4 regions of the Streptomyces sp. MCA2 genome follow, and region 1 is predicted to be linked to each of the others. Evidence: riboswitches for the same ligand, from Rfam matches in the RefSeq annotation. Region 1 holds a riboswitch; each other region holds the start of a gene.

Region 1 (7,609 bases):
CGGCACGGCGGGGGGCCGCGCGGCGGTGTCGCCCGGTCCGTGAAGAAGATGCGCGGCTATCTCGCCGAGCTGATCCACCGCAAGCGCGAGTCCCTGGGCGACACCGCGGAGCCGGACGAGGATCTGATCTCCGGCCTGATCAGGGCCTCCGACCACGGCGAGCACCTCACCGAGAACGAGGCCGCCGCGATGGCCTTCATCCTGCTCTTCGCCGGTTTCGAGACCACCGTCAACCTCATCGGCAACGGCATCTATGCGCTGCTGCGCCACCCCGCCCAGCGCGAGCTGCTCCAGAAGTCGCTGGCGGCGGGCGACACCGAGCTGCTCACCACCGGTATCGAGGAACTGCTCCGTTATGACGGGCCCGTGGAGCTGGCGACCTGGCGGTTCGCGACCGAGGAGCTGACGCTGGCCGGGCAGCGGATCGCGAAGGGCGACCCGGTCCTGGTGGTGCTGGCCGCCGCCGACCGCGACCCGGCACGCTTCGACGAGCCGGACGTCCTCGATCTGACCCGTCGTGACAACCAGCATCTGGGATACGGGCACGGCATCCACTACTGCCTGGGCGCGCCGCTCGCCCGGCTCGAAGGACAGGCCGCTCTGGCGACGCTGCTGAACCGGCTCCCGGACATCCGGCTTGCCGCGGAACCGGATGATTTGCGCTGGCGTGGCGGGCTCATCATGCGCGGACTGCGGTCGCTGCCGGTGGAGTTCGGGCCCGAGCGGCCCTGACCAGCGAAAAGGACAAATGTGACGCTGAGTCAGTCGTGTGACCTTTACGTGATCTCCACTACACCGACTTGTGACTACCCGTGACCCCGGCTACCTTTCGACCGACGATCGACGGCTTCACTCGATCGGCCGAAGCGGTGATGTGGGGGACCGGTGTAACGGTGTGCCTCGTGCGCGCCGGCCGGGCGGGTGACCCGTCGAGCAGCTCGACGAGCTCGTCGTACAACTCAACCGCCGCGCGAAAGGCATCCGCATGCGTTCCGGGAACGGCCGACATCGTCGCCCCCGTCAGGCACCGGCCATCTTTGTCACGGTGGGAGCGACCGGCGCCGGCATCGCCCTGCCCCTGCTCGGTGCGAGCGGCGCTCACGCCGCCGACACCGCGACCTGGGACAAGGTCGCCCAGTGCGAGAGCGGCGGCGTCTGGAGCGCGGCCTCGGGCAACGGCTACTACGGCGGGCTCCAGCTCACCCAGGAGCTGTGGGACACCTACGGCGGCGCGGCCTATGCCTCGCGCCCCGACCTCGCCAGCCGCTCCCAGCAGATCGCGGTGGCCCAGTCGATCCTCGACGCCCGCGGCCCGGACCAGTGGTCGAGCTGTGCGGTGAGCGCCGGTCTCGCCAAGGACGGGCGCGCGCCGGAGGTCGACCCGGGCAGCGTCGCCACCCCCTCGCCCGCCCCGTCGGACGCGGACGGGTCCTCGGACCCCTGGGACTCGTCCGGTTCGTCCGGCACGCACGGCGACCCGGACTCCGTCGGGCAGCAGCGCGACGAGCCCGGCGACGAGCCGTCCGATCCGGCGCCCTCGCCCGACGCCACGGACTCCGGCCGCTCCGGCGACGCGTCCACGAGCCCGGAGCCGTCCGACCCGGAGCCGTCCGACCCGACGCCGTCCGACCCGGCGACGCCGGACGACCGGGACGGCGGCCCGTCGCAGTCCGCCGACCCGTCCGACGGGGGCAGCCGTCCGGACACGACCGGCACCCCGCAGGAGAAGCCCGCCAAGGGCAAGCACCGCGGCGGCGCGGGCGACGACGAGGACAGGTCCGCCGGCGGCCGGCATGCCTCGCGGGGCGATGACGCGCACCGCACGGGCCCGGCGGCCGACGGCGACTACACCGTGCGGCCGGGTGACACGCTGTCAGCCATCGCCCAGGCCCACCGGCTGCCCGGTGGCTGGGCCGCGCTCTACGAGGGCAACGAGGGCGTCATCGGCTCCGACGCCGACCTGATCAAGCCGGGCCAACTGCTCGATCTGGGGCACAAGGAAGGGTAGTTCGCCACCTTCGCCCGCTTTTGGGGAAAGTGAGACAAGGCTCTCGTTGACTCCGGTGAACCCCGGTTCGTCCCACCTCGTGGAACCGGGGTTCACCTGCGGATATGTGACCTAGCCGTGATCAAAAACGGTCAACTTGGTTCACATGATGGGGTTTGAACCCCAGGGCGGTTACTGCTTAACGTCAGGACCGCTCGCCAAAGCGGGCCCTTTGATCACACGCCGAATCCTGCCGGTGATCGGAGGCACTTGACGCGCAAGCGCCGAAGGCAGGAGCGGGGGACCCAAGGTACGTGCCGGCCCCACCCGTGAAAGCGGGTCAACCGGCTTGGGGTGAAGCCACGTGCGCCACGCGCACGCGGCCGGGCGACTTCTCACAGCCCGAACCCGACAGCTCACCTCGTAGGCGTCGGTGAGGAAACGAACGAACCATGCTGATCATCAAGGGCAAGCACCGTCGTCCCTCCAAGGCCGTCCGCGTCGCCACCCTCGCCGGCATCGCCGGTGCTGCCGTGGCCGTCCCGCTGATGGGCGCCACCTCCGCCTCTGCCGCCTCCGTGGCCACCTGGGACAAGGTCGCCCAGTGTGAGTCCGGCGGCAACTGGTCGATCAACACCGGTAACGGCTACTACGGTGGCCTCCAGTTCTCCAACTCCAGCTGGGCCGCCGCCGGTGGCACCCAGTACGCGGCGCGCGCCGACCTGGCCAGCAAGTCCCAGCAGATCGCCGCCGCCGAGAAGCTCCTCGCCATCCAGGGCCCGGGTGCCTGGTCCTGCGCCGGTGCCGGCAACCTGACCTCCGGTGGCCCGGCCGCCGACGTCGACACCTCCGGCTCCGCGCAGACCAAGTCCGCGCCGCAGCAGGACCAGGGCAAGACCGAGGCGAAGAAGGCCCCGGCCGCCCCCGAGCAGCACGCCTCGCGCTCGACCGAGCGCAAGTCCATGGGCCACGGCAACTACACCGTCAAGGCGGGCGACACCCTCGCCAAGATCGCCAAGGCCCACGGCAGCGACTGGAAGTCGGTCTACAAGGCCAACAAGTCGGTCATCGGCGGCAACCCGAACCTGATCTTCCCGGGTCAGAAGCTCAACGTCTGAGTCCCTCCCTCTCCGGGACGCGGGCGGGCCCGAGCGGCGGGCCCCCTTCCCCCGTGAGACCGCCCCGCCCCGGCGCGCCCTTCCCCCGAGCGCGCCGGGGCGGGGTTTCTTCTGCCCGGGCCGAGACCGGACCGCGCCCGGGCAGACGCCGCCGGGCCCGAGGCCGGACCGACGCCGGGCCGCGACCGCACGCCGCCGACCGCTCCCGCTCGGCGAATGTTCCCGTTCGGCGAACAATGCGGCCAAACGCCCGTGAACTGGGTCTTCAGAGGGCTTTGCACGGCTTTCCATCCCACAGAGCGGGCCAAGGGCAGGCGGACGAGCCCGGGGCCGTTAGGCTCATGCGCAGAACGCCAGACACCCACGAAGGAGACAACGTGCCGTCGATCGACGTCGTCGTAGCCCGCGAAATTCTCGACTCGCGAGGTAATCCCACGGTCGAGGTCGAGGTCGGCCTCGACGACGGCAGCACCGGCCGTGCCGCCGTCCCGTCCGGTGCCTCCACCGGCGCCTTCGAGGCCATCGAGCTCCGCGACGGCGACCCGAACCGCTACCTGGGCAAGGGCGTGGAGAAGGCCGTCCTGGCCGTCATCGAGCAGATCGGCCCGGAGCTCGTCGGCTACGACGCGACCGAGCAGCGGCTGATCGACCAGGCCATGTTCGACCTGGACGCCACCGACAACAAGGGCTCGCTCGGCGCCAACGCCATCCTCGGCGTCTCCCTCGCCGTCGCGCACGCCGCCTCCGAGGCCAGCGACCTCCCGCTGTTCCGCTACCTCGGTGGCCCGAACGCGCACGTCCTGCCCGTCCCGATGATGAACATCCTGAACGGCGGCTCGCACGCCGACTCCAACGTGGACATCCAGGAGTTCATGATCGCCCCGATCGGCGCGGAGTCCTTCTCCGAGGCGCTGCGCTGGGGCGCCGAGGTCTACCACACCCTCAAGAAGGTCCTGAAGACCAAGGGTCTGGCCACCGGCCTCGGCGACGAGGGCGGCTTCGCCCCGAACCTGGGCTCCAACCGCGAGGCCCTCGACCTCATCCTCGAGGCCATCAAGGAAGCCGGTTACGCCCCCGGCCAGGACATCGCGCTCGCGCTGGACGTCGCCGCCTCCGAGTTCTACAAGGACGGCAAGTACCAGTTCGAGGGCAAGGACCGCTCGGCCGCCGAGATGACCGAGTACTACGAGGAGCTGGTGGCGGCCTACCCGCTCGTCTCCATCGAGGACCCGCTGTTCGAGGACGACTGGGCCGGCTGGAAGGTCATCACCGACAAGCTCGGCGCCAAGGTCCAGCTCGTCGGCGACGACCTGTTCGTCACCAACCCCGAGCGCCTCGCCCGTGGCATCGAGGAGGGCTCCGCCAACGCGCTGCTGGTGAAGGTCAACCAGATCGGCTCGCTGACCGAGACCCTGGACGCCGTCGAGCTGGCCCAGCGCAACGGCTTCAAGTGCATGATGTCGCACCGCTCCGGTGAGACCGAGGACGTCACCATCGCCGACCTCGCCGTCGCCACCAACTGCGGCCAGATCAAGACCGGCGCCCCGGCCCGCTCCGAGCGCGTCGCCAAGTACAACCAGCTGCTGCGCATCGAGGAGATCCTCGACGACGCCGCGGTCTACGCCGGCCGCTCCGCCTTCCCGCGGTTCCGTCACGGCAGCTGACCCACGGCGGCCCGCCGCCCCGGCCGACCGGGGCAAGGGCTGAACGGGCGAGACAACCGCCCAGCACCCCGTACGTCCCCGGCAACGGTCCCGTACCGTTGCCGGGGACGCGTCTGCTTCAGCAGTCAGGCGTCCGTCAGTGAAGGGGAGACGACGTGCCCGCGGACCGGTTCTCGACCGCGACCCGACTCAAGGCGCTCGGCGAGCAGGCCGCCGCCCGCGTCTACCGAGCCCGCCCGCCCCGCCGCAACCGCCTCACCGGCCGTGCCGCACTGCTGGCGCTGGTGATGTGCTCCCTGGTCGTCGCCCTCGCCTACCCGATAAGGCAGTACGTCTCCCAGCGTTCGGACATCGCCGACCAGCGCCGCAGGGCCCAGGACGCCGGCGCCGCCCTGGACCGGCTGCGCGAGCAGAAGGCCCGCTGGCAGGACCCGGAGTACGTACGCCAGCAGGCCCGCCGGCATCTGCACTACGTCATGCCGGGCGAGACCGGATACATCGTCCAGGACGGCTCCGGCACCGGCTCCGCACCGAAGGGGCCGCAAGCGGCGCAGCGCCCCTGGTACGAGAACCTGTGGGACACCGTCGACGCGGCCGACAAGCGGTAGCCGCGGCCTGCCCGTACCACCGCCGGGCGGCAGCCCGTAATGTCGGCACGGGACGGCCCGCACCGGCCCGCCGTCACCTCACCACTCACCTCACCGAAAGCGCACATGGACACGCCCCCGCCCCAGACCGAGTCCACCGAGCCCACCGACGCGGACATCGCCGCCTTCCGGGAACAGCTCGGCCGCCCGCCGCGCGGCCTGCGCGCCATCGCGCACCGCTGCCCCTGCGGGCAGCCGGATGTCGTCGAGACGGCGCCGCGCCTGGAGGACGGCACGCCCTTCCCCACGCTCTACTACCTCACCTGCCCGCGCGCGGCCTCCGCGATCGGCACGCTGGAGGCCAACGGCGTGATGAAGGAGATGACCGAGCGGCTGGCGGCCGACCCGGAGCTGGCCGCCGCCTACCGGGCCGCTCATGAGGACTACATCCGGCGGCGGGACGCCATCGACGTGCTGCAAGGCTTCCCGAGCGCGGGCGGCATGCCGGACCGGGTCAAGTGCCTGCATGTCCTCGTCGGCCATTCGCTGGCGGCCGGGCCGGGCGTCAACCCGCTCGGCGACGAGGCCCTCGCGATGCTGCCGGAGTGGTGGAAGAAGGGGCCGTGCGTGACCCCCTGCCAGGACACCCCCGGAACCCAAGTCGCTCCCGAAGGAGACGCCACGTGAAGCGGGTCGCCGCCATCGACTGCGGTACGAACTCCATCCGTCTGCTGGTCGCGGACGCCGACCCGGCGACGGGCGAGCTGAAGGACCTCGACCGCCGGATGCAGATCGTCCGGCTGGGCCAGGGCGTGGACCGCACCGGGCGGCTGGCGCCCGAGGCGCTGGAGCGCACCTTCGCGGCCTGCCGGGAGTACGCCGCGGTGATCAAGGGCCTGGGCGCCGAGCAGGTCCGCTTCGTGGCGACCTCCGCCTCCCGGGACGCCGAGAACCGCGAGGACTTCGTCCGCGGTGTGGTGGACATCCTGGGCGTGGAGCCCGAGGTGATCACCGGTGACCAGGAGGCGGAGTTCTCCTTCAACGGCGCCACCAAGGAGCTCACCGCCCGCGAGGACCTTCGGCGGCCCTTCCTGGTGGTCGACATCGGCGGCGGCTCGACCGAGTTCGTCCTCGGCAGCGAGTCCGTACGCGCCGCCCGCTCGGTCGACGTCGGCTGCGTACGGATGACCGAGCGGCATCTGGTGCACGGCGGCGACATCAGCGACCCGCCGGCCCCGGGGCAGATCGCGGCCATAAAGGCCGATGTCGCGGCGGCACTGGACCGGGCCGAGGAGACCGTCCCGCTGGGCGAGGCCGCCACCCTCGTGGGCCTGGCCGGCTCCGTGACCACGGTCGCCGCGATCGCGCTGGGTCTCGGCCAGTACGACTCCGAGGCCATTCACCACTCCCGGATCCCGCTGGCGAAGGTCCGCGAGATCACCGACATGCTGCTGTCCTCCACCCATGCCGAGCGCGCGGCCATCCCCGTCATGCACCCGGGCCGGGTCGACGTGATCGCCGCGGGCGCGCTCGTGCTGCTGTCGATCATGGAGCGGACGGGCGCCGGGGAGGTCGTCGTCAGCGAGCACGACATCCTGGACGGCATCGCCTGGAGCCTCGCCGGCTGAGGCTCTTCGGAGCGCGGCGGAGGCCGGCAACGGGCCTCTGCCGCGTGGCCTTTCGAGCGGTGGGTCCGCCCGTCCGAGCGCCCTTCGGGGGGCGCCGGGAGGTCCCGCGGACAGGTCCGCGGAGAAAGTTCGTGAAATCCTTCACATGAAAAAGCCTCCCGTTGGACGAACAATCTGATCGTCCGACCCTCATTCGAAGGCTTCGGGGCGTCCGGACCCGGAAAATGCGCGGCTGCCGATCCGCGGGCGGCGCGCTCGCACCGGCGCTGGTTCCTCCGTCGGACGGGCGACAATCCCTGATCAACAGGGGTCTCCAACGCCTCGCATGACATGGTGGTTCCGGATTGGACTATGGCGTCGGTCACGAAGGCGGCGGAGTGTAGCAGATGCCTCCCGGGTGCTTGTGAAGGGGCTCACGAGCGACCCCCCATGTGGGGGTGGATACTCGATTGCATGAGCACCACGGAGCGTCCCAGGATCCTCGTTGTAGGCGGTGGGTACGTAGGCCTGTACGCGGCACGTCGCATCCTCAAGAAGATGCGGTACGGCGAGGCGACCGTCACGGTCGTCGACCCGCGCTCGTACATGACGTACCAGCCCTTCCTCCCTGAAGCTGCGGCCGGCA
Region 2 (7,609 bases), on a different contig from region 1:
CGATCAGCTCGGTGACCGTGTCGACGCGGATCACGCCGGCCTGGCGCATCAGGGCGGCGACGGTGCTGTCGGGGACGCGGACCGTGGGCACGGCGTGGCCGGGCGGGGCGGTGCCGTTGTGCCGGGCCCCCTTGGCGACCACGACCGGTTTGACGGCGGCGGTGCGGCGGGCGAGCCGGGCGAATTTGCGCGGGTTGCCGATGGACTCCAGATACAGGATCACGACGTCGGTGTCCGGGTCGTCGTACCAGTACTGGAGCAGGTCGTTGCCGGAGACGTCGGCGCGGTTGCCGGCCGAGACGAAGGCGGAGATACCGGCGATACCGCCGTCACCGGGGCCGCGCGCATGCAGTCCACTGAGCAGGGCGATGCCGATGGCACCGGACTGGGTGAACAGGCCGATGTGGCCGGCGCCGGGCATCTGGGGTGCGAGGGAGGCGTTCAGCCGGACGTCGGGGGCGGTGTTGATCAGCCCGAAGGCGTTGGGCCCGATGAGCCGCATGCCGTACGAGCGGGCCTGGCGGAGCAGGGCGCGCTGCCGCTCCCGGCCGTCCTGGCCCGCTTCGGCGTAACCGGACGACAGGATCAGCAGGCCCTGGACGCCGTGTTCACCGCAGTCGCGGACCACGTCGGGGACGTGGTCCGCGGGGACGGCGATGACGGCGAGGTCCACCGGGTCGGGGATCTCCCGCAGGGCGCGGACGGCCGGCACGTCTTCGGGGCGCAGCCGCTGCATGTCTTCGGGGAAGGCGTGGTTGACGGCGTGCACACGCCCCGTGAACCCGGAGTCCAGGAGGCTGCGCAGGGCGGTGCGGCCGACGCCGCCGGGGGCGCGGCCGGCACCGATGACGGCGACCGAGCCCGGGGCGAGCAGGCGCTGCACGGAGCGGGCCTCGGCGCGCTGCTCGCGGCCGCGCATCACGGCCATGGACTGCTCGGTCGGCTCCAGGTCGAACTCCAGGCGGACCACACCGTCTTCGAAGGTGCGCTTCTGGGTGTAGCCCGCGTCCGTGAACACCTTGATCATCTTGGAGTTCGCGGGGAGCACCTCGGCGGCGAACCGGCGGATGCCGCGCTCGCGGGCGACGGCCGCGACGTGCTCCAGGAGGGCGGAGGCGACCCCGCGGCCCTGGTGGGCGTCCTGGACGAGGAAGGCGACCTCGGCCTGGTCGTCCTCGGGGTTCTTGGCGGGCAGGCCCTGGTCGTCGATCCGGTCATAGCGGACGGTGGCGATGAACTCGCCGCCGACGAGGGCCGCGAGCCCGACCCGGTCGACGTAGTCGTGGTGGGTGAAGCGGTGGACATCGCGGTCGGACAGGCGCGGGTAGGGCGCGAAGAAGCGGTAGTACTTCGACTCGTCCGAGACCTGCTCGTAGAAGGAGACCAGCCGCTCGGCGTCATCCGGGGTGATGGGGCGGATCCGCGCCGTGCCGCCGTCACGCAGCACCACGTCGGCTTCCCAGTGGGTCGGGTATGCGTGGTCCGGCGGCTTCTGCATGCCGACAGCGTACGACCGGGCACCGACAACCGGCGCCGCGCGCGTACGCTCGGGATGCGGGGCAGTCCGGCGCGGCCGTATGGACATACGGACCGGCCGGTCGGCCGTGCCTCCGTTGGGAGGACCAATAGCCGCAAAAGGCCAGGCCTCAGGGCTGTGGAGCACTTCCCGCAGCGTGAGAGACTGGTCTAGACAACAGTCACGACTTTGAAGGGCAACACCATGGCTGAGCGCCGCGTCAATGTCGGTTGGGCCGAGGGCCTGCACGCCCGCCCCGCGTCGATCTTCGTCCGTGCGGCCACCGCCTCCGGCGTCCCGATGACGATCGCCAAGGCTGATGGCAACCCCGTCAACGCGGCCTCCATGCTCGCGGTCCTGGGCCTGGGCGCCCAGGGCGGCGAGGAGATCGTGCTGGCCTCCGACGCCGAGGGCGCCGAGGAGGCACTCGACCGCCTGGCCAAGCTCGTCGCCGAGGGTCTCGAGGAGCTCCCCGAGACCGTCTGAGTCCGCCAGGACCTCTGCATGCGGCGGGGCCGTTTCCGTGTGCCGGAATCCGGTCGCTGCGCCTGTGGCCGGGATATCGATATATGCGCTCACCGCATGCGCCGTACGCATTACGGCACGGGGGAGCTAAATTCCGGGGGACCCGACATGCGCCGCAATACGCAAAGTATTTGGCGCGCACCCTTCTCCCTCCCTCTCCCGCTTGCCGCAAAACAGGCAGCGGAATTCGGGCTGAAGGCGGACCGAATAGAGAAAGCCGCCCCGGCTGCCGGAGAAATATTCGCACTTCTTTGTATACGGGGCCCTTGTTAAGGGCGGGCACGCGCCGTGTTGACGTGTGGTTTCGGATCCCTCACCTCCGTCTTGGCGGGGCGCCGCAGCCGGTACACCGGGAGTGAGCGCTCGACATGAGCCGCCATCAGGGCGCGGGCCCGCTCCGCGTCCCCCCGGGCCACCGCGTCCAGCACCGCACCGTGTTCGTCCCACGACTCCCCGGCCCGGGCCGGCAGTTCCACCACATACATCCACTCGATCTTGCGCCGCAGCTGAGTGAGCAAGGCCGTCAGACTGGGGCTGCCGGCCGCCTGGGCCAGCGTCTCGTGGAACCAGCCGTCCAGTTGGCGCAGATCGGCGGGGTTGCCATGACGGGCCCGCTCGCGGCCGAGCCGTACCAGACCACGGAGCACCTTGAGGTGAGCCGGGCTACGGCGGGCGGCCGCACGGGCGGCTCCCAGCGGCTCCAACAGGGCGCGGACGGCGAGGAGATCGGCGGCCTCCTGCTCGGTGGGCTCGGCGACACAGGCACCTGCGTGGTGGCGGGTGGTGACGAACCCTTCGGACTGCAACGTACGCAGCGCTTCACGGACCGGCACTCTGGAGACGCCGTACCGGGCCGCCAGGATCTCCTCGATCAGCCGGCTCCCCGGCACCAGCGCGCCGGAGACAATGTCGTCGCGAATCGCCGTGCACACCGCATGCGCGGAAATATGGCCTCGCATCTTCCGTGCCTCCGCCGTAATCCCCTGGAAACGCCGCCGGTCGGCGACTTTTCCGTGACTCTATTCGACGGGAACGGCTTTTCCGAAGGACTCCGGTTATTCATGGATATTTTTTGGCCAGCAGCCACGGGTTGCCGACGTATCGCGGGTCGCCGGCGTATCCGGTGCACGCACACCGCAGCCGCACACCGGATAACGCCGAAGCCCCGGCCGTGTGGCCGGGGCTTCCGTCGGATGCGCGGTGCGACGCGGGCCTGCGGGGCGCGCGGCCGGGCGAGGCCGGAGGTCAGGCGTTGACGCCGTGCGAGCGCAGGTAGGCGACCGGATCGATGTCCGAACCGTAGTCGGCGCCGGTACGGGCTTCGAAGTGCAGGTGCGGGCCGGTGGTGTTGCCGGTGGAGCCGGAGAGGCCGATCTGCTGGCCCGGGGTGACGTGCTGGCCGACCGAGACGCCGAGCGACGACAGGTGACCGTACTGGGTGTAGGTGCCGTCGTTCATCTTGATCACGATGTTGTTGCCGTACGCACCGCCCCAGCCGGCCTCGACGACGGTGCCCGAGCTGACCGCGTGGACGCTGGTGCCGGAGGCGGCGTGGAAGTCGATACCGGTGTGACTGCCCGAGGACCACAGGCCGCTGGAGGCCTTGTACGAGGTGGAGACGTAGGAGTCCGCGACGGGGGCGACGAAGGTGTTGAGGCGCTTGCGCTCCGCCTCACGGGCGGCGCGCTCCTTGGCCTTGCGGGCGGCTTCGACACGCTGCTTGGCCTCTTCGGCCTGCCTCTTGGCCACGGCCTCCGCCTTGGCCTTCGCGGCGGCGGCCTCGGCCTCTGCCTGCTGCGCGTCGGCCTGGGCCTCGACATGGTTGGCGAGCTCGTCGCCCAGCACGACGGCCCGCTGGAGACCGGTGTCGTGGGTGCGCGCCTCGTCCGTGGCCGCCAGCGCCGGCGAGGCCACGGAGGCGACAACGCCGCCGGCCGCGAGGGTGGCTATGCCGGCGATGCTGCGGGTCGTTCGAGCGGGGCGGTTCGCACGACGGTGCTTCCCGGTGGCACGGATGAACGCCATGTGGCTGGCTTGTCCTTTCCTTCCTTCTCGCCTACCGGGTTAGCTGACGGGTTCGGAGCAGGAAGGTCTCCTACGGGCTCCTCCGGAGAGGAGTCCGATTCACCCCAAGGGACACTGGGTCCCCGGCTCCCCTGGCTCGCGCCGTACGGGGACTCGGCGATGACTGCCCGGTGCCACTGTTGTGGCGGACTTGTGACGAACAGCCGGACCGACGCTAAACGGGGCAACTTTCAATCGGCAAACAGATCCGCTTTTTTGTGCGGGATGCCACAAGAACCGTGGCACCAGCCGCAATAAACCGGACATACAGCGGCTCCCGTGGCGCGAACGCCACGGGAGCCGCTTTGTCGATATATGACCTTCCGTCACATGGCGGGACTAACCGCCGACGACCGTCACCTCACCGATGCCCAGCGCCTTGATGGGCTCGGCGATCTGCGCCGCATCGCCCACCAGCACCGTCACCAGCCGGTCCATGGGGAAAGCGTTGACCGCCGCCGCCGTCGCCTCGACCGTGCCGGTCTCCGCGAGGCGGACGTACAACTGCGCCTGGAAGTCGTCCGGCAGGTGCTGTTCCACCTGGTCGGCGAGGGTGCCCGCGACGGCTGCCGCGGTCTCGTACTTCAGCGGCGCCACCCCGACGAGGTTCTGTACGGCGACGTCCCTCTCGTCGTCCGTCAGCCCCTCTGCCGCGAGGGTGCGCAGCACCTTCCACAGGTCCTCCAGCGCCGGGACGGTGGAGGCGGTGTCCACCGAGCCGCTGATGCCGAGCAGCGAGGCTCCCGTGGCCCCCTCAGGAGAGGTGGGGGCGGTGGAGCGGAGCACCTGGCCGAAGGCGCGCACCCCGTAGGTGTAGCCCTTCTCCTCCCTCAGGACACGGTCCAGACGGGAGGTGAGGGTGCCGCCCAGGCAGTACGTGCCGAGGACCTGCGCGGGCCACACCCGGTCGTGCCGGTCGGCACCGATACGGCCGAGGAGCAGCTGCGTCTGGACGGCTCCGGGGCGGTCCACGATCACCACGCGGCCGGTGTCGTCGGCGACGATCGGCGAGGCCTTCAGCGGCTCGCCCGTCGAGCCGCTCCAGGCGCCGAGGGTGTCGGCGAGCGCGGCGTCCAGGTCGACGCCGGTGAAGTCACCGACGATGACGGCAGTGGCCGTGGCGGGCCGTACATGGGCGTCGTAGAAGGCGCGGACGGCCCCGGCATCGACGCGTCCGACGGTCTCCTCGGTGCCCTGGCGCGGCCGCGACATCCGGGATGTGGCCGGGAACAGCTCCTTGGACAGCGCCATCGCGGCGCGCCGGGCCGGGTTGGCGAGCTCGTGCGGGATCTCGTCGAGACGGTTGCGCACCAGCCGCTCGATCTCGCTCTCCGGGAAGGCGGGCGCGCGCAGCGCGTCGGCGAGCAGCCCGAGCGCGCGGTGCAGCCGGGACGCCGGCACTTCGAGGGACACCCGTACACCCGGGTGGTCGGCGTGCGCGTCCAGTGTGGCGCCACAGCGCTCCAGCTCGGCGGCGAACTCCTCGGCGTCGTGCTTGTCGGTGCCCTCGGACAGGGCACGCGCCATGATCGTGGCGACGCCGTCCAGGCCCTCGGGCTCGGCGTCCAGCGGAGCGACGAGGTTGATCTCGACGGCGACGACCTGCTGGCCGGGGCGGTTGCTGGTCAGGAGCGTGAGCCCGTTGGGCAGTTGGCTGCGGCCGGGGGCCGGGAAGGCCCACGGCCTGGGCGCGCCGCCCTGGGGCTGGGGGTGAAAGTCCATGCTGCTCACGGGGGAATCGGCGTGGGTGGTGGCGTCGCTCACTGGTCCGCCTCCCCTTCCTCGGTGTCGGCGGCGTCGGTCGGCTCGTAGACGAGCACGGCGCGGTTGTCGGGGCGCAGCCGGGCCTTGGCGACCGCCTGCACCTCCTCGGGGGTGATGTCCAGGACGCGCTGCACGGCGGTCAGCGCGAGCTGCGGGTCGCCGAACAGGACGGCGAAGCGGCACAGTTCGTCGGCGCGGCCGCTGACCGTGGCCAGCCGGTCCAGCCATTCGCGCTCCAGCTGGGCCTGTGCCCGCTCCATCTCCTCCGGGGTCGGGCCCTCGGCGGCGAAGCGGGCCAGCTCCTCGTCGACGGCGCGCTCGATGCCGGGGACCTCCACGCCACCGGACGTCTTCACGTCCAGCCAGCCCAGCGAGGGTGCGCCGGCCAGCCGCAGCAGGCCGAAGCCGGCCGCCACGGCGCTGCGGTCGCGCCGCACCAGCCGGTTGTACAGGCGGGAGGACTCGCCGCCGCCCAGGACGGTCAGCGCGAGGTCCGCGGCGTCCGCCTCACGGGTGCCGTCGTGCGGCAGCCGGTAGGCCGCCATCAGGGCCCGGGCGGGCACGTCCTCCTCGATGACCTCGCGCAGCTCGCCGCCGATGACGTCGGGCAGCGTGCCGTCGCGCGGCGGCTGCTTGCCGTCGTGTCCGGGGATCGAGCCGAAGTACTTCTCCACCCAGGCCAGCGTCTGCTCGGGGTCGATGTCGCCGACGATCGACAGGACGGCGTTGTTGGGCGCGTAGTACGTGCGGAAGAACGCCCGCGCGTCCTCCAGGGAGGCCGCGTCCAGGTCGGCCATCGACCCGATGGGCGTGTGGTGGTACGGGTGGCCCTCCGGGTACGCCATGGCCGTCAGCTTCTCGAAGGCCGTGCCGTACGGGACGTTGTCGTAGCGCTGGCGGCGCTCGTTCTTGACGACGTCGCGCTGGTTCTCCATGGAGTCGTCGTCGAGCGCGGTCAGCAGCGAGCCCATCCGGTCCGCCTCCAGCCAGAGCGCGAGCTCCAGCTCATGGGCGGGCATGGTCTCGAAGTAGTTGGTGCGCTCGAAGCTCGTGGTGCCGTTGAGCGAACCGCCGGCACCCTGCACCAGCTCGAAGTGGCCGTTGCCCTTCACCTGCGCGGAGCCCTGGAACATCAGGTGCTCGAAGAGGTGAGCCAGGCCCGTACGGCCCTTGACCTCGTGGCGGGAGCCGACGTCGTACCACAGGCAGACCGCTGCGACCGGGGTCAGGTGGTCTTCGGAGAGCACCACGCGCAGGCCATTTGCCAGCCGGTGCTCGGTCGCTGTCAGGCCGCCGGAGCCGGCTTGTTCTGTGGCCGTGTGACCCATGGGCATGTACGTCCCTTCGATCCGCTTGCGAGGAAGTTCTGTCACTGTATGCAAGCGGATCGGCATCTGGCGAAGTTCCCGTGCGACCGGCCCCGAACGTGCGTCGCCCTCGGCCCCGCAGGAGGCGAAGGGGGGAGTCGCGGTCGGCGTTGTCAGTGGGGCGGTCCACAATGGTCCGCGTCAGACTCACACATACTCGCGGGTCGATCGCCAGCTGGTTGACCCGGCCAGTTGACCGTTGGTCCGATGTCGCCCCCCGACCTCGGCAGTAGACGCAGCAGAAGGAGCCGCAGCCGCGATGGCCCGCCGCAGCACGAAGACCCCGCCGCCGGACGACTTCGAGGAGAGGATCCTCGACATCGACGTCGTCGACGAGATGCAGGGTTCCTTCCTCGAGTACGCGTATTCGGTC
Region 3 (7,609 bases), on a different contig from region 1:
GCTGCGACCGACGGCCCGCTATGTCCTTCCGGAGTTCACCGAGCGCACCTCACAGGGGACGCGCACCATGGACCCGTATTCCAAGCTGCTCAGCGAGCGCATCGTCTTCCTGGGCACCCCGATCGACGACGCCTCCGCCAATGACGTGATGGCGCAGTTCATGCACCTCGAACACGCCGCGCCCGAGCAGGACATCTCGCTCTACATCAACTCCCCCGGCGGCTCGTTCACCGCGATGACCGCCATCTACGACACGATGAACTTCGTGTCGTGCGACGTGGAGACCGTCTGCCTGGGGCAGGCCGCCTCCTCCGCCGCCGTACTGCTGGCCGCCGGCGCGCCCGGCAAGCGGCTGGCACTGCCCGGGGCCCGGATCCTGATCCACCAGCCGTCGTTCAGCGAACCGGTCCAGGGGCAGGCCACCGATCTCCAGATCCAGGCGGAGGAGATGCTGCGCACCCGCGACGTGCTGGAGGAGATGCTGGCCAGGCACACCGGCCAGCCCCGCGAGCGGATCGCCGCCGATATCGAACGCGACAAGATCTTCGACGCCCTCGCCGCTCAGGAGTACGGCCTGATCGACGGACTCACCCGCAACCGCAAGCAGTCGGTCCGTGGGCCCGTGGCGCGGTGAGCCCGATGCTGCCCCCCGAACCGCCGCCGCTGCCCGCACTGACCCGCGCCGAGGGCGAGCTGATCGACAGCTATCTGGAGGTGATCGACCTGCTGGGCCGGATCAACCCCACCCGCTGCGGTGGCACCTACAGCGGACTGCGCGCCGCCCAGGCCCTGGTGGGCAAGGCGACCCGCCTACGGGACGCGCTGACACTGATGCACAGCCGGGGCGAGAGCGAGGTGCACCGCGGAACGCTGACCCGGGCACTGCGGGTGCTGGACGGCGAACGCCGGACCGGGCTGGTGACGGTGCCGCCACCCGAGGAAATCTGACGCGACACGCGCCGGAGGCTGCACATACGGCGTAGCGTCCGCGCCCGATGTGGGGAGGTGACGAATTGCGCGGGGCGGACACATTTTCTCCGGCCCTTGATGTTTCGCCCCTGGTCCGGGGGGTGCAAGACCCCGCGCCGCGGCAGCTGAGGGAACAAATCTAACCATTCGGGTCAATTGTGACCCATCTCACATACGGCATTTTCAGCTCGGAATTCGGGTGCTGGGTGCGTGACGATCCCTTCGACGACAAGACCCCGCCACAGCGACGGGGCGGTCCGGACGGGCGCCTAATCCCGCCGCCGTGCCGGATTCCGGTCGACGATGTGGATCGGCGGGAGCGGAGGACCCGAGCAGAGCGGGGCCCGGCCTTCACGGCCGAGGGCTCCTTGGGGTGAAGCCGTGCATACGGCCGGGCATCTTCGCCTGCCCGAACCCGACAGGTCTTCCTTCGCAGGCGGCTGACGAAGGGTTTGCGCATGACCGTGCGCATGCATACGCCGAATCTGCTGGCGCGCGCCGGCACCGTCACCGCTCTGACGCTGGTCACCCTCGGCGGGACCACCATGGCTCCAGGAGCGGCCGGGAACGCCGAAGCCGCGTCCGTATCCGTCCATGCGCTGCGGATCGCGGCTTCCAAGGGAGGATCTCCGTACCGGTACGGCGCCCAAGGGCCGCACGCCTTCGACTGTTCCGGGCTGACGGTGTACTCGTTCAAGCGCGCCGGGCGGGCCCTGCCACGCACCGCCGCCGCGCAGTACAGCCGCACCCGGCACATCCCGGCCTCCTCGCGCCGCCGCGGTGACCTGGTCTTCTTCCACTCGCGCAGCGGTATTTACCACGTCGGTATCTACGCGGGCCGGGGCCGGATGTGGCATGCGCCCAAGGCCGGGAGCGTCGTGCGGCTGGAACGGATCTGGAGCCGCTCGGTCTGGTACGGGCGGGTGCACTGACCTGGCCGTTCATCTCACGATCGGTGAATTGTCGCCGCCGGGTTCGTGCCGGTGGGCGCCGAGGTGCTGAGGTGCCGCACGGCGGTCGTGGCTGTCGTGGACCGGCCGGAGAAGGTTCGGTTGTGCGCCGCCCTCAGGCGAGCGCCAGCTCCACCAGCAGGATGCCTCCCAGCGCCGTGAGCAGCGCCCCGGTGGTGGCCTCCAGGGCACGGGCCACCCGCGGGCGGCGCAGCCAGACGCCCAGCCGGTCGACGAGCAGCGCGACGGCGGGGAACCACACCAGTGCCATGGCGACGACCATCGTCGCGAGCAGCAGCGTCCGGGGCAGCGCGGGCTGTCCCGCCGGGACGAACTGCGGGAGCAGGCTGAGGAAGAGAACAGGGGCCTTGGGGTTGAGCGCATTGGTCAAAAAGCCCTGCCGCAGGCTCTGCGTGGTGCCCAGCAGAGCGGCGGGCCGGGGGCCGTCGGCCGGTGCGGTGCCGGCCGGGCCGTCGGTACCGTCCGTGGTGGCCGCCCGGCGGCGGAAGGCCGCGGCCAGGGCGCGGACACCGAGGTACAACAGGTAGCCGCCGCCGAGGAGTTGGACGGCTCCGAAGAGTGTGGGCACGGCGACCAGCACCGCCGCGAGCCCGGCCACCGCCAGGGCGGTGTGCACCAGCAGCCCGCCCGCGACTCCGACGGCGGTCGCCACCCCCGCCCGGCGCGAGTCGAGCGCATTGCGCACCACGACCGCGAAGTCCGCGCCCGGCATGGCGACCATGCCCGCGGCGACTCCGGTGAAGGCGATCAGCTGTCCGTCCATGAGTGCAGCATCGCCGGTCCGAGCCTTTAATAGGTATTGGCAATGTTCTTGGAGAGCCTAAAGAGATTCTTATGTACGACCCCACACGGCTGGCCGCCCTGGTAGCGGTGGCGGAGGCCGGTTCGATCACCCGGGCCGCCACCCGGCTGGGCTACACCGCTCCCGCGCTCTCCCAGCAGCTCGCCAAGCTGGAGCGGGAGGCCGGGACGGCGCTCCTGGTGCGCCACCATCGCGGGGCTCGGCTGACGGCCGCCGGTGAGCTGCTGCTGGTACGGGCCCGGCGGGTCCTGGACGAGCTGGATCAGGCGCGGCACGAGCTGTCCCGGCTGGCGGGGCTGTCCGGCGGCCGGCTGCGGGTCGGCACGTTCATGACCGCCGGCACGCATCTGCTGCCGCCCGCGCTCAGCGCGTTCCGGCGGGCGCACCCCGATGTGGAGCTGAGCGTGACGGAGTACGTACCGCCGCAGGCGACCGCGGCGGTGGCGCTGGGCGAGGTCGATCTGGCGCTGACACATGAGTATGTGCCGGGCGAGGCGATGCCGGCGCCGGAGGGAGTGCGCCTGGAACCGCTGCTGACCGAGGAGCTGGTGCTGGTCACGGCGCCCGGCCATGCCCTCTCGGCGGGCTCCGGACGACTGCCGCTCGCCGAGCTGGCCGGTCAGCCGCTGGTCAGCATGGCGCCGGCCAATCCCAACCGGCGGGAGGTGGAGTCGGCGCTGGCGGCCGCCGGGGCCAGTGAAGCGGTGCGCTGTGAGTCGCCGAGCTATGCCGTGGTGTGCGCGCTGGTGAGCGCGGGGCTCGGGGTGGCGGTGGTTCCGGAGATGGTGGCGGAGGGGTCGATGACACCGCTGGGGGTCCGCCGGCTGGACCCACCGGAGCTGCACCGCCGGATCTCGGTGGCCTACCGCCCCGGCGGCACCCCGGCCGCCGACACCTTGCGGGCCCTGCTGCGCGGGGCCTTCACCCGCCACTCCCCCGCGCCGTGACGACGGACGGCCGCGGCGGACGGACGGCCGCGGCGGACGGACGGTCTCACGGACGGACAGTTCCGCGGACAGACGGCACAGGGGCCAGACGGTTCCGCGGACGGCGGCCTGCCGCGGGGCCGGCCGCCGTACCGCTCCGCACGGTCGCCGGCTCAGCCCGTCGGCGCCGTGGCCACGATCGTGCCGACCGCCCGGTCGAGCTGAGCAGCCGTCAGGTCCGCGCGGGCGGTGAGCCGCAGCCGGGAGATCCCGTCGGGCACGGACGGCGGCCGGAAGCAGCCGACCGCGAGCCCGGCCGCACGGCAGTCGGCGGCCCACCGGAGCGCCGCTTCCGGCGAGGGGGCACGTACGGAGACCACGGCCGCGTCCGGGCGTACCGCCGTCAGACCCGCCGCGGTGAGCCGCTCGTGCAGCCCCTGAGCGATCCGCACGGCCCGGGTGGCGCGCTGCGGTTCACGGCGCAGCAGCCGTAGCGCCGCGAGGGCACCGCCCGCCGCCGCCGGGGCGAGACCGGTGTCGAAGATGAACGAACGGGCGGTGTTGACCAGATGCTCGATGACCCGGGCCGGTCCGAGCACCACACCGCCCTGGGAGCCGAGCGACTTGGAGAGCGTCATGGTGGCCACCACATCACCGTCACCCGCGAGTCCGGCCGCCCACAGCGCGCCACGGCCCCCTTCGCCCAGCACCCCCAGGCCGTGTGCGTCGTCGACGAGCAGCCCGGCTCCCCGTGTCCGGCAGACCTCGGCCAGCGCGGGGAGCGGCGCGGCGTCCCCGTCGACCGAGAAGACCGAGTCGGTCACGGCGAGCGCCCGGCCGTCGTGGCCGGTCAGCGCGGCACGTACGGCCTCCGGGTCGGCGTGCGGAACGACTTGGGTACGGGCCCGGGAGAGCCGGCAGCCGTCGATGAGGGAGGCGTGGTTGCCCGCGTCGGAGACGATCAGGGCGCCCGGGGCGGTGAGTGCCGTGACGGCGGCGAGATTTGCGGCATAGCCGGAGGACAGCACCAAAGCGGCCTCGAAGCCGCAGAATGCCGCGAGTTCCGTCTCCAGCAGGGCGTGCAGCTCGGTGCTGCCGGTGACCAGCCGGGAGCCGGTCGCGCCGGCGCCCCAGCGGTGTGCGGCCTGGGCCGCACCACGGGTGACCTCCAGGTGCCGGGCGAGCCCTAGATAGTCGTTGCCGGCCAGATCGAGCAGCGGGGAGTCGGCGGGGCGGGGGCGCAGAGTGCGGACGAGTCCGGCGTCCCGGCGCTCGGCGCAGGCCGTATCGAGCCAGTCGAAGGCCGCGTCGTACGCCGCACGGGCGGGCTCGGCGGAGGGCTCGGTGAGCCTCGCCGGGGAGGTGTCGCGAAGCAGCGACGGGGCGGAGTCCTGCGGCATCGGCTTCCTTCGTCTGTCGGCTTCGATTGTGGGCTGTCGATAGACGTTAGCGGTCGTTCCGCAGGCGCACGGTGTGGCGATACACACACCTCGATCGCAGCTCGTTGTGGGAATCCTCCTTGGCCGGGAGCGGTGGCGTGCGTCAGGATCAACGCCATGGACCTGCTGAACACACTGGTGGACAAGGGACTGCGGCGCGAGTTGCCGACCCGCGAAGAGGCACTGGCTGTATTGGCCACCTCCGATGACGAACTGCTCGATGTCGTGGCCGCGGCCGGAAAGGTGCGCCGCCAGTGGTTCGGGCGGCGGGTCAAACTCAACTATCTCGTCAACCTCAAGTCGGGGCTGTGCCCCGAGGACTGCTCCTACTGCTCCCAGCGGCTGGGTTCGAAGGCCGAGATCCTCAAGTACACCTGGCTCAAGCCCGACGACGCCTCCAAGGCGGCCGCCGCCGGGGTGGCCGGCGGCGCCAAGCGCGTCTGCCTGGTGGCCAGTGGCCGGGGCCCCACGGACAAGGACGTGGACCGCGTCTCGGAGACGATCTCCGCCATCAAGGAGCAGAACGAGGGCGTGGAGGTCTGCGCCTGCCTCGGTCTGCTCTCCGACGGCCAGGCCGGCCGGCTGCGTGCGGCGGGCGCCGATGCGTACAACCACAACCTCAACACCTCGGAAGCCACATACGGCGACATCTGCACCACGCACGACTTCTCGGACCGGGTCTCCACCGTCCAGCAGGCCCAGGCGGCCGGTATGTCGGCCTGCTCCGGGCTGATCGCCGGTATGGGCGAGAGCGACGCCGACCTCGTCGATGTGGTCTACGCGCTGCGCGAGCTGGACCCGGACTCCGTTCCGGTGAACTTCCTGATCCCGTTCGAGGGCACCCCGCTCGCCAAGGAATGGAACCTCACCCCGCAGCGCGCGCTGCGCATCCTGGCGATGGTGCGGTTCGTCTGCCCGGACATCGAGGTACGGCTGGCCGGCGGCCGTGAAGTGCATCTGCGCAGCATGCAGCCGCTCGCCCTGCACCTGGTCAACTCCATCTTCCTGGGCGACTATCTGACCAGCGAGGGGCAGGCAGGCCAGGACGACCTCGCGATGATCGAGGACGCCGGCTTCGAGGTCGAGGGCACGGACACCACCACGCTGCCCGAGCACCGCAGGCAGTGCGGTGCCGGGGTGGCCGACCAGGCCGCCGCCGAGGCCGAGGCGCCGGCCACCACCGTCCCGGCACCGTCCGACGAGACCCGCCGTGACCTGGTCTCGGTGCGCCGTCGCGGCGCCGGTACCGACCTGCCCCCCAATGCCTGAGCCGCTCACCCCCGGCGAACTGCTCACGCTCGACCGGCAGCATGTGTGGCATCCGTACGGGCCGATGCCCGGCAAGGCCGCGCCGCTGCTGGTCGAGTCGGCGTCCGGCGTCCGGCTCCGGCTGGCCGAACCGGTCGAGGGCCAGGACGAGTTGGTCGACGGCATGTCCTCCTGGTGGTCGGCGGTCCACGGCTACAACCACCCGGTGCTCAATGACGCCGCGCACGGCCAGCTGGAGCGGATGAGCCATGTGATGTTCGGCGGGCTCACCCACGAGCCCGCCGTGCGACTGGCGAAGCGGCTGGTCGACATCAGCCCGGAGCCGCTTCAGCACGTCTTCCTCGCCGACTCCGGTTCGGTGTCGGTCGAGGTCGCCGTCAAGATGTGCCTCCAGTACTGGCGCTCGCTGGGCAAGCCGCGCAAACAGCGGCTGTTGACCTGGCGGGGCGGCTACCACGGCGACACCTGGCAGCCGATGTCGGTCTGCGACCCGGACGGCGGCATGCACGAGCTGTGGCAGGGAGCGCTGCCGCGGCAGATCTTCGCGGACGCGCCGCCGGCGGGCTTCGACGCCGCGCCCGACGAGGCGTACGCGGCGCATCTGCGGGAGCTGATCGGCCGCCACGCCGAGGAGCTGGCGGCGGTGATCGTGGAGCCCGTGGTGCAGGGCGCGGGCGGGATGTCGTTCCACTCACCCGCCTATCTGCGGGTGCTGCGGGAGGCCTGCGACGAGCACGGCGTGCTGCTCGTCTTCGACGAGATCGCGACCGGCTTCGGCCGTACGGGCGCGCTCTTCGCCGCCGAACACGCGGGTGTCGCACCCGATGTGATGTGTCTCGGCAAGGCGCTGACCGGCGGCTATCTGACCCTGGCGGCGACGCTGTGCACGACGGCCGTCGCGGACGGCATCTCCCGCGGCGCGCTGCCGGTGCTGGCGCACGGCCCCACCTTCATGGGCAATCCGCTCGCCGCCGCCGTCGCCGATGCCTCGATCTCCCTGCTGCTGTCCCAGGACTGGGGACAGGAGGTCAAGCGCATCGAGGCCGGTCTGCGGAACGGTCTGGCAGCGGCCGCTGACCTCCCCGGGGTGCGCGAGGTACGTGTACTCGGCGCGATCGGTGTCGTCCAGCTCGACCACGAGGTGGACATGGCGGCCGCAACCCGGGCGGCGGTCCGGGAGGGCGTATGGCTGCGCCCGTTCCGGGATCTGATCTACACCATGCCGCCGTACAT
Region 4 (7,609 bases), on a different contig from region 1:
AGCACATCGTGCGGGATCCGCGAAAACCGCGCGTAGGGTCGTCAGAGTTATCCCCTGATGTGGAGGTTTCTGTGATGACCGGCGTACCGACAAGCGTGATTGCAGCAACCGGCCTGCTGGGCGGCTACGCCGTGGCCCGCTGGACCAAGAAGCGGCCGCTCGGCGGGGTGGCGCTCGCTGTGGCCGGGGCCGTGGCGGCCAAGGGGTGGCAGGAGAAGGCGGGGAACGCGACGGCGGCGGCGTTGGGTGGGGCGTACGTGGCGGCGTTTGCCGGGTCGCATCCGTTGGCCAAGAAGATCGGGGCCTGGCCTTCGGTGTGTGCGGTGGCGGGTGGGGTGGCCCTCGCGTCCTGGGTGGCGGTGGACCGCCGGAAGTAGGGCGGGAGCAGAGCGGAATGTGGAGCGGAATGTAGAGCGGGCGCAGAGCAGGAGCGGAGTGCGGGGAGGGGGCGGGGCCTTGGTGGCCCCGCCCCCTCCGCCCCTCGTCTGGCGTGGTTCAGGCCGATGCCTCATTCAGCAGCGCCAGTTCCGCCTCCGTCAGCGTCAGGTCGGCCACCGCGAGCAGCGCCGGCAGCTGTTCCACCGTGCGGGCGCTGGCGATGGGTGCCGCGACGGTGGGCTGGGCGGCGAGCCAGGCGAGGGCGACGGTGGCCGGCTCGGCCTCGTGGGCGGTGGCGACGGTGTCGAGGGCCTGGAGGACGCGCTGACCGCGGTCGGTGTCCACGTACTTGAGCGCGCCTCCGGAGCGGGCGCTGTCGACGGTCGTCCCCGGGCGGTACTTGCCGGTCAGGAAGCCGGAGGCGAGGGCGAAGTACGGGACCGCGGCGAGGCCGTGGCGGGCGGCCACGTCGGCGAGTTCACCCTCGTAGGTGTCGCGGGAGACCAGGTTGTAGTGGGGCTGGAGGGCGACATAGCGGGCCAGGCCCTCGCGGGCGGAGAAGGCCAGGGACTCCTCCAGGCGCTTCGCCGAGATGTTGGACGCGGCGATCTCGCGGACCTTGCCGGCCCGCACGAGGTCGTCGAGAGCGGTGAGGAACTCCCCGACCTCGAGCGATTCGTCGTCATAGTGGGTGTAGTAGAGGTCGATGTAGTCGGTGCGCAGACGGGTGAGGGATCCGTCGACCGCGGACTTGATGGTGGCGGCGGACAGGCCCTTGAGGTCCGGGTGGGCGCCGACCTTGGTGGCGATGACGACATCGGAGCGGTTGCCGCGGGAGGCCAGCCAGTTGCCGAGGACCGTCTCGGATTCGCCGCCCTTGTTGCCGGGGACCCAGGCCGAGTAGGCGTCGGCGGTGTCGATGAAGTTGCCACCGCCCGCCACATAGGCGTCGAGCACGGCGAAGGAGTCGGCTTCGTCGGCCGTCCAGCCGAAGACGTTCCCGCCGAGGGACAGCAGGGAAACGGTGAGCGAGCCGAGCGGCCGGTGGTTTCGGGGGCTTTGTGTCGCGGTCATGCGTGGTGGCAGCGTCGGGGGGCGCGGAGTTATTCCTTCCGCTGCCCCCCAGCAGCCACGTCCGTCAGCGGTGTCACCAGAGGTGTCACACGTTGAAGCCGCGCGTCATACCTTGAGGCCGCACGTCACGCCCTGAGGCCACGCGCCAGACGTTGAGGCCACGCGCCACGCCAGCCCTGAAGCCGCGCGTCACACCCTGAGGCCCCGCATCACACCTGCCCTGAAGCCGTACGTCACACATTGATGCCATGATCGCGCAGCCACGGCATCGGGTCGATCGGGTCCCCGGCGTCAGGGCGCACCTCCAGGTGAAGGTGCGGGCCGGTGACGTTGCCGGTGGCGCCGACGCGGCCGATGACATCGCCCGTGTTGATCTTGCCGGAGGTCTTCACCATCGAGGACAGGTGGCAGAACCAGAGTTCGGTGCCGTCGTCGAGGGTGAGGACGATGCGGTAGCCGTACGAGCCGGCCCAGCCGGCCTGGGTGATGGTGCCGGAGTGGACGGCCTTGACGGGAGTGCCGGTCGGCGCGGCGAAGTCCTGTCCGGTGTGGTCCGCGGCCCAGCGGTCGCCGGCCTGGCCGAAGCCGGCGGTGAGGGTGTACGAGGAGACCGGCGCGATGAAGTTCTTCGCCAGCTTGGCGAGGCGGGCGGCCTCCGCCTTCCGGCGGGCCGCTTCTTCGGCCTCGCGCTTGGCCTCCATCTCGGCCGCCTTCTTGGCTGCTGCGGCCTTTTCGGCCGACTTCTGGTGCGTGGCGGCTTCGGTCTCGGCCTGCTGGAAAGCGGCGTGTTCGGCGGCCTCACGGGCCTCGTGCTCGGCCGCGTCCTGCTGCGCGTCGGCCTGCTGGAGGATGCGGCTGCGCAGCGCCTCGCCGGCGCCCGTGCCCGAGTCCGTCCGGGAGGCCTGGGTCAGGGGGCCGGAAACGTCCTGAACCGCACCGTCCGTCGCGGAGGCCGCGGCCGCGGCGGAGTCCGTGCCCGAGTCCGAGTCCGATATGAGGTCGCCGACGCCGGGGAGGGACTCGGCGTCCGGGAGCTTGTCGGCGAGGTCGTCGGCCATTCCGCCGACGTCCGGCATGGAGATCGGAACCGCCGGGCGGCCCTCGGCCGTGGCCATTCCGCCGGCGCCGACCGCGGCGATGACGCCGACGCCCAGGACCGTGCCGCTGCGGGCGAGTCCGCCGCCGCGCTGCTTGGCCACCCGGTGCTTGCCGCGGACGGAGCGGATGGAGTCCTCGGTGGGATTCCATTCCTCCCACGGTCCGTCGTTCATGTTGTCCGCATCACCGGGGCCTTGAAAGGCACCTCGGTGATCGAGGTCGTAGGCGGACGGACCCTCGGGGGCAGGCCTGTTGGACGCCACGGGGGCGCTCTCCTTTCCTTCCTTCTCGCCTACCGGGTTAGCTGACGGGTTCGGAGCAGGAAGGTCTCCTACGGGCGCCCGCTGGCGGAGGGCGTCCGATTCACCCCAAGGAAGTGGTTCCCCGGTTCCCTTGGTGCAGTTCGAGGTGCTGGAGGTGCGTGAAAAGCGCGTGCGGGATTCGGCGTCGGCGCGCGGTGCCGCCTCTTGCGACGGCTGGGACGACCGCGCTGCGTTATCGGACAGTAATAGAGATCGCAGCCGAATTCCAAGCCTTCCCGTGAATCCCTGTCGTCTCCGCACAAGGTTTGGCATGGACTTTTTCGGCCACCATGGCCGCAAAACGGGCGAGTTGACCGTCCACCTCTAAACGATCTCCCGTTGATTGTGCGTCAGTTGTTATGCGGAGGGGTGCCCCTCGGTTACGGAACGTGAGAGCAGTAACGTCGGATCATGGTCGTCAACGTCGGGAACACCGGGAACGTCGAGAGCGCTGCCGCCGGCGCCTGGGGAGTGGCGGGGCGGTACCGGGAGTTCTCCTGGCGTCAGGCCCGGGGGCGGTGCACCGCGCATGAGGAGCTGAGCGCGCGGATCGGCCACGACCCGGAGCTCTGCGATCTGCTGTCGGGGTCGCTGCCGGCCGGCGACAAACAGCAGCCGGACCTCCTGCTCGCCGCCGTCCGCTATCTCGACGGGCCGCACGCCGAGCTGGGCCCGCGCGGTGACATGGCGTACGGGCGCTGGCGCGAGTGGACCATCCGGCACTGGGACGAAGTGCGCGCGGTGATCATGCAGCGCTCCGCCCGGACCGACGAGCCGGCCCACTGCGCCACGCTGCTGCCACTGCTCGCCCGCCTGCCGCAACCGCTGGCGCTGCTGGAGGTCGGCACGTCGGCGGGCCTGTGTCTGCACCCCGACCGCTATCGCTACCACTACCGCTACGAGGACGACCGGGGCGCGGGCGGGGGTGCCCTCCCGGGAGGCGCCCTCCCGGGAGACTCCCTCCAAGGAGACGTCCATCATGGAGACGCCCTCCACGGAGACGCCCACCGACCAGACCCCCTCCGGGCCGAGGTAGGGGAGCCGGGCAATCCGCTGGTGCTCGGGTGCCGTACGGGATGGCCGGCCGACGAGCTGCCCGACCGGCTGCCCCACATCGTCTGGCGGGGCGGGATCGGCCTCGACCCGCTCGACCCGGCTGCCGAACCGGACGATCTGCGCTGGCTACAGGCACTGGTCTGGCCGGGCGACGGGGCGCGGGCGGCGCGGCTGTCCGCGGCCGTCGACGCGGTGCGGTCGGTGCCGCGGCCGCGGATGGTGCGCGGCGATCTGCTCGACGAGCTGCCCGCGCTCGCCGCCGAGGCGCCGCCCGAGGCGACCCTGGTCGTCTTCCACACCGACGCGCTGATCCACCTCCCGCCCGCCCGCCGCGAGGAGTTCGCACGGCTCGTACGGTCGCTGCTGGACGGCCGGGCCGGCGGCGGGCACTGGCTCGCCAACGAGCACCACTCCGTCCTGCCCTGGACCACCCCGCCGGCGCACCACCCACCGCACCCGGATGACGCACTGCTGACCCTCGCCCTGGACGAGCGCCCGGTCGCGCTCACCGGTCCCCACGGCGAGATCCTGCGACGGCTCCCGGGCGCGGAGGGCCTGGCCGGGGGCTGAACGGACGACGCCCCCGCACACGCCCCCATACGCCCCGTCACGGCACCCCGCAACGCCTCCCCACGCCCCCATCGGCCGCCATGCCCCCACCGGCCGCTACACCCCCACCAGCCGCCATGCCCCCTCGACCGCTACACCCCCATCGGCCGCTGCACCGCCAACAAGGCCATATCGTCAGCCGGCGCACCGCCCGTATGCCGTGCGACGTCCTCGACGAGGGTCTCCAGCAGGTCGTCCGGGCCCGTGAAGCGGCGGCCGCGCAGTCTGCTCGACGGGTTGTAGAAGCGGCCCAGCAGATCGCGGGCCTCGGTCACCCCGTCGGTGAAGAAGAGCAGCAGGCCACCGGCCGGGAAGAACGTCTCGTCCGACCGGTCCGGCCAGCTCGCCACCTCGCCCATCCCCAGGGGCAGCGCCGGCGCCGCGGGCACCAGCTCGCGCAGACCGCCGTCCGGGGTGAGCAGCAGTGGGGACGGGTGGCCACGGTTGAGCACGCGCAGTACGGACTGCCCGTTGGCGGGGATCTCGGCCAGGACGGCAGTGGTGAACCCCTCGAACTGGTCGAGCCCCGCACGTCGCCCGCCCTCCCGTTGCAGCGCCCGCTCCAGCCGGCCCGCCACCGCCTCCAGGGTCGTCTCCTGTTCCGCCGCCTCACGGAAGGCCCCGATGACGATCACCGCGGCCTCCACCGCCTCCAGCCCCTTGCCCCGTACGTCGCCGACGATCAGCCGTACGCCGTGCGGGGTGTCCTGCACCGCGTAGAGGTCGCCGCCGATCCGGGCATCCGCCCGCGCGCCCACGTAGCGGGCGGCTACGGCGAGGCCGGCGAGCTGCTCGGGCGGCGTGGGCAGTACGGCGCGCTGGGCGGCCTCTGCGATGTCCCGTACGGACGCGAGGTGGGCATCGCTCCTCCGGACGACCCGGTTGACGCCGAGGGCCAGCAGCGCGATGACGAAGACCATGGCCGTCTCCGCCAGCGACTCGCCGTAGCCGGGTGCGGCGCCGCGGTAGGTGACGGCCCAGATCTCGCCGAGCACGGCGGCCAGGGCCGCGACGGCGGTGGTACGCAGGGAGGAGAGCGAGGCGGCGACCAGCGGGGCGGCACAGAAGAAGGGGGCGGCGGTGTAGCCGGCCGGCATGCCGATGCCGAGGGCGAGGCCGCAGACGATCAGAAGGGCGGGGAGCCTGCGCATCAGGTAGCGGCCGGAGGGGGCCCGCCGGCCGCGGCGCACCCGCCGCTCCCCCTCATCCATGGGAGGCGCTTCGTCCTGGAGCATCCGCACCGGCCTCTTCCCGCTCCCGCCCGTCCGTACGAGCACCGTGGTGGCGGCCGCGTCGATGTCCCCAGCGTTTCCGGTACGGCACCGGGCGGCGAATCCTCAGGGGCCGGACGGGTCACGGGACAGGCCAGGGCAGCAGACGGCAGACCCCAGACGGCAGTCAGCAGTCCGCAGCCGACAGCCGACAGCCGACAGCCGACAGCCGACAGCACAAGATCGCCCCCCTCAGGCCCACTTGGCGGCCGCTCACGGCCCGGGCAGCGCGAAGGGCCCGGACCGCATACGGTCCGGGCCCTTCGGGTCCTGCTCAGCAGGCCGGACGGTTCTCCCGTCCACTTCTGGTGGGCCATCAGGGGCTCGAACCCTGAACCAATGGATTAAAAGTCCACTGCTCTGCCAATTGAGCTAATGGCCCGCACCGAGCAGCATAGCCCGAGGACGTGCCACAGCCCGAAGGCATTAGGGATCAGGCTGCCCCGAAGGGTGCCACAGGCCCCTTCGGCGGACCTCCACGGGGTCGGCACCCCCGCTCAACACGCAGGGCCCGTACGCCACTTGAGTGCGTACGGGCCCTGCGGTCAGCCTGGATGATCAGCCGTTGCGCTTCCAACGGGGCTTGTCGTCACGGCGGCCGATGGAGCCGGTCGTCGCGCCACGGTGGTCGTCACGACGGCCGTACGGACGGTCGCCGCCACCGGAGCGGTAGCCACCGGAGGCCGGACGGCCACCGGAACGGTCGTCACGGTTGAACGGACGGTCGCCGCCACCGGAGCGGTAGCCACCGGAGGCCGGACGGCCACCGGAACGGTCGTCACGGTTGAACGGACGGCTCGGACGGTCGCCGCGGTCGCGGTTGAAGCCGCCACCGGAACGGTCGTCACGACGGTCGAAGGAGCGCCCACCGGAACGGTCGTCACGGCGGTCGCGGTTGAAGCCACCACCGGAACGGTCATCGCGACGGTCGAAGGAGCGCCCACCGGAACGGTCATCGCGGCGGTCGCGGTTGAAGCCACCACCGGAACGGTCATCGCGACGGTCACGGTCGAAAGAACGGCCACCCGAGCGGTCGTCACGACGGTCGGAGGAACGCCCACCGGAACGGTCGTCACGACGGTCGCGGTTGAAGCCACCACCGGAACGGTCATCGCGACGGTCACGGTCGAAAGAACGGCCACCCGAGCGGTCGTCACGACGGTCGCGGCGGTCGAAGTTGCCCCGGTCGTCGCGGCGCTCGTCCGACCCACCGGCCTGGGCCGGTACGGCGGCCTCGGCGGCGGCCTCGGCCTCGGCGGTGACGGCCGCGGCGGCAAGCGCCTCGGCCGGGTCCTCGCCACGCTCACGGGCGGCACGGGCGGTCAGCCGGTCGGCCTCCTCGCGCAGCTCGGTGGCGCGGCGCTGAAGGCGCTCCAGCTCGCGGGCCAGCTCGGCCACCTCACGCTCGGCCTGCTTGGCGGAGTTGTTGGCGCCGTCGGCCTGGACCTCGGTGAGCGAACGCGCACCGGTGATCCGGGCGACGTCCTCGTCGAAGGCACCGGAGCCGCCGACGATGTGGCGCGAGGCGTCCACGCCCGCGTCCTCCATCAGGCGGAAGATCTGGCGGCGCTGGTGCGGCAGCGACAGCGAGACGACGGTGCCGGACTGGCCGGCGCGGGCGGTACGGCCCGAGCGGTGCAGGTAGTCCTTGTGGTCACCGGCCGGGTCGACGTTCAGGACCAGGTCGATGCCGTCGACGTGGATACCGCGGGCGGCGACGTCGGTGGCGACCAGCGCGTTGACGTAGCCGTCCTTGAAGTCCGCGAGCACCCGGGTCCGCGCGCCCTGCGTCATGCCGCCGTGCAGCGCGTCGGCCTTCAC

The links. A riboswitch is a leader RNA that binds a small molecule or an ion and turns the genes downstream of it on or off. The one in region 1 is predicted to bind cyclic di-AMP.
Positions count from the first base shown of each region.
Region 2: linked by a shared signal. The riboswitch ahead of M8I34_RS25290 (M23 family metallopeptidase) and the one ahead of M8I34_RS30525 (transglycosylase family protein) in region 1 are both predicted to bind cyclic di-AMP.
Region 3: linked by a shared signal. The riboswitch ahead of M8I34_RS32870 (C40 family peptidase) and the one ahead of M8I34_RS30525 (transglycosylase family protein) in region 1 are both predicted to bind cyclic di-AMP.
Region 4: linked by a shared signal. The riboswitch ahead of M8I34_RS16055 (M23 family metallopeptidase) and the one ahead of M8I34_RS30525 (transglycosylase family protein) in region 1 are both predicted to bind cyclic di-AMP.

Region 1 is NZ_JAMJFM010000046.1:24,161-31,769, forward strand. It holds gene M8I34_RS30515 (cytochrome P450) at 1-732, shown strand, start outside; gene M8I34_RS30520 (transglycosylase family protein) at 1,046-2,008, shown strand; cyclic di-AMP (ydaO/yuaA leader) riboswitch at 2,219-2,432, shown strand; gene M8I34_RS30525 (transglycosylase family protein) at 2,440-3,105, shown strand; gene eno (phosphopyruvate hydratase) at 3,447-4,769, shown strand; gene M8I34_RS30535 (septum formation initiator family protein) at 4,925-5,377, shown strand; gene M8I34_RS30540 (DUF501 domain-containing protein) at 5,483-6,043, shown strand; gene M8I34_RS30545 (Ppx/GppA phosphatase family protein) at 6,040-6,984, shown strand; gene M8I34_RS30550 (NAD(P)/FAD-dependent oxidoreductase) at 7,438-7,609, shown strand, end outside.
Region 2 is NZ_JAMJFM010000033.1:15,794-23,402, forward strand. It holds gene M8I34_RS25275 (GNAT family N-acetyltransferase) at 1-1,498, opposite strand, end outside; gene M8I34_RS25280 (HPr family phosphocarrier protein) at 1,721-2,002, shown strand; gene M8I34_RS25285 (GntR family transcriptional regulator) at 2,311-3,000, opposite strand; gene M8I34_RS25290 (M23 family metallopeptidase) at 3,287-4,066, opposite strand; cyclic di-AMP (ydaO/yuaA leader) riboswitch at 4,080-4,235, opposite strand; gene M8I34_RS25295 (pitrilysin family protein) at 4,445-5,827, opposite strand; gene M8I34_RS25300 (pitrilysin family protein) at 5,866-7,197, opposite strand; gene M8I34_RS25305 (DNA topoisomerase (ATP-hydrolyzing) subunit A) at 7,496-7,609, shown strand, end outside.
Region 3 is NZ_JAMJFM010000053.1:14,440-22,048, forward strand. It holds gene M8I34_RS32860 (ATP-dependent Clp protease proteolytic subunit) at 1-634, shown strand, start outside; gene M8I34_RS32865 (hypothetical protein) at 640-948, shown strand; cyclic di-AMP (ydaO/yuaA leader) riboswitch at 1,226-1,423, shown strand; gene M8I34_RS32870 (C40 family peptidase) at 1,428-1,901, shown strand; gene M8I34_RS32875 (LysE family translocator) at 2,035-2,703, opposite strand; gene M8I34_RS32880 (LysR family transcriptional regulator) at 2,775-3,689, shown strand; gene M8I34_RS32885 (8-amino-7-oxononanoate synthase) at 3,842-5,068, opposite strand; gene bioB (biotin synthase BioB) at 5,225-6,376, shown strand; gene M8I34_RS32895 (adenosylmethionine--8-amino-7-oxononanoate transaminase) at 6,369-7,609, shown strand, end outside.
Region 4 is NZ_JAMJFM010000016.1:135,740-143,348, reverse strand. It holds gene M8I34_RS16065 (hypothetical protein) at 75-377, shown strand; gene M8I34_RS16060 (aldo/keto reductase) at 496-1,452, opposite strand; gene M8I34_RS16055 (M23 family metallopeptidase) at 1,686-2,813, opposite strand; cyclic di-AMP (ydaO/yuaA leader) riboswitch at 2,825-2,980, opposite strand; gene M8I34_RS16050 (DUF2332 family protein) at 3,264-4,478, shown strand; gene M8I34_RS16045 (PP2C family protein-serine/threonine phosphatase) at 4,610-5,728, opposite strand; tRNA gene M8I34_RS16040 (tRNA-Lys) at 6,095-6,170, opposite strand; gene M8I34_RS16035 (DEAD/DEAH box helicase) at 6,347-7,609, opposite strand, start outside.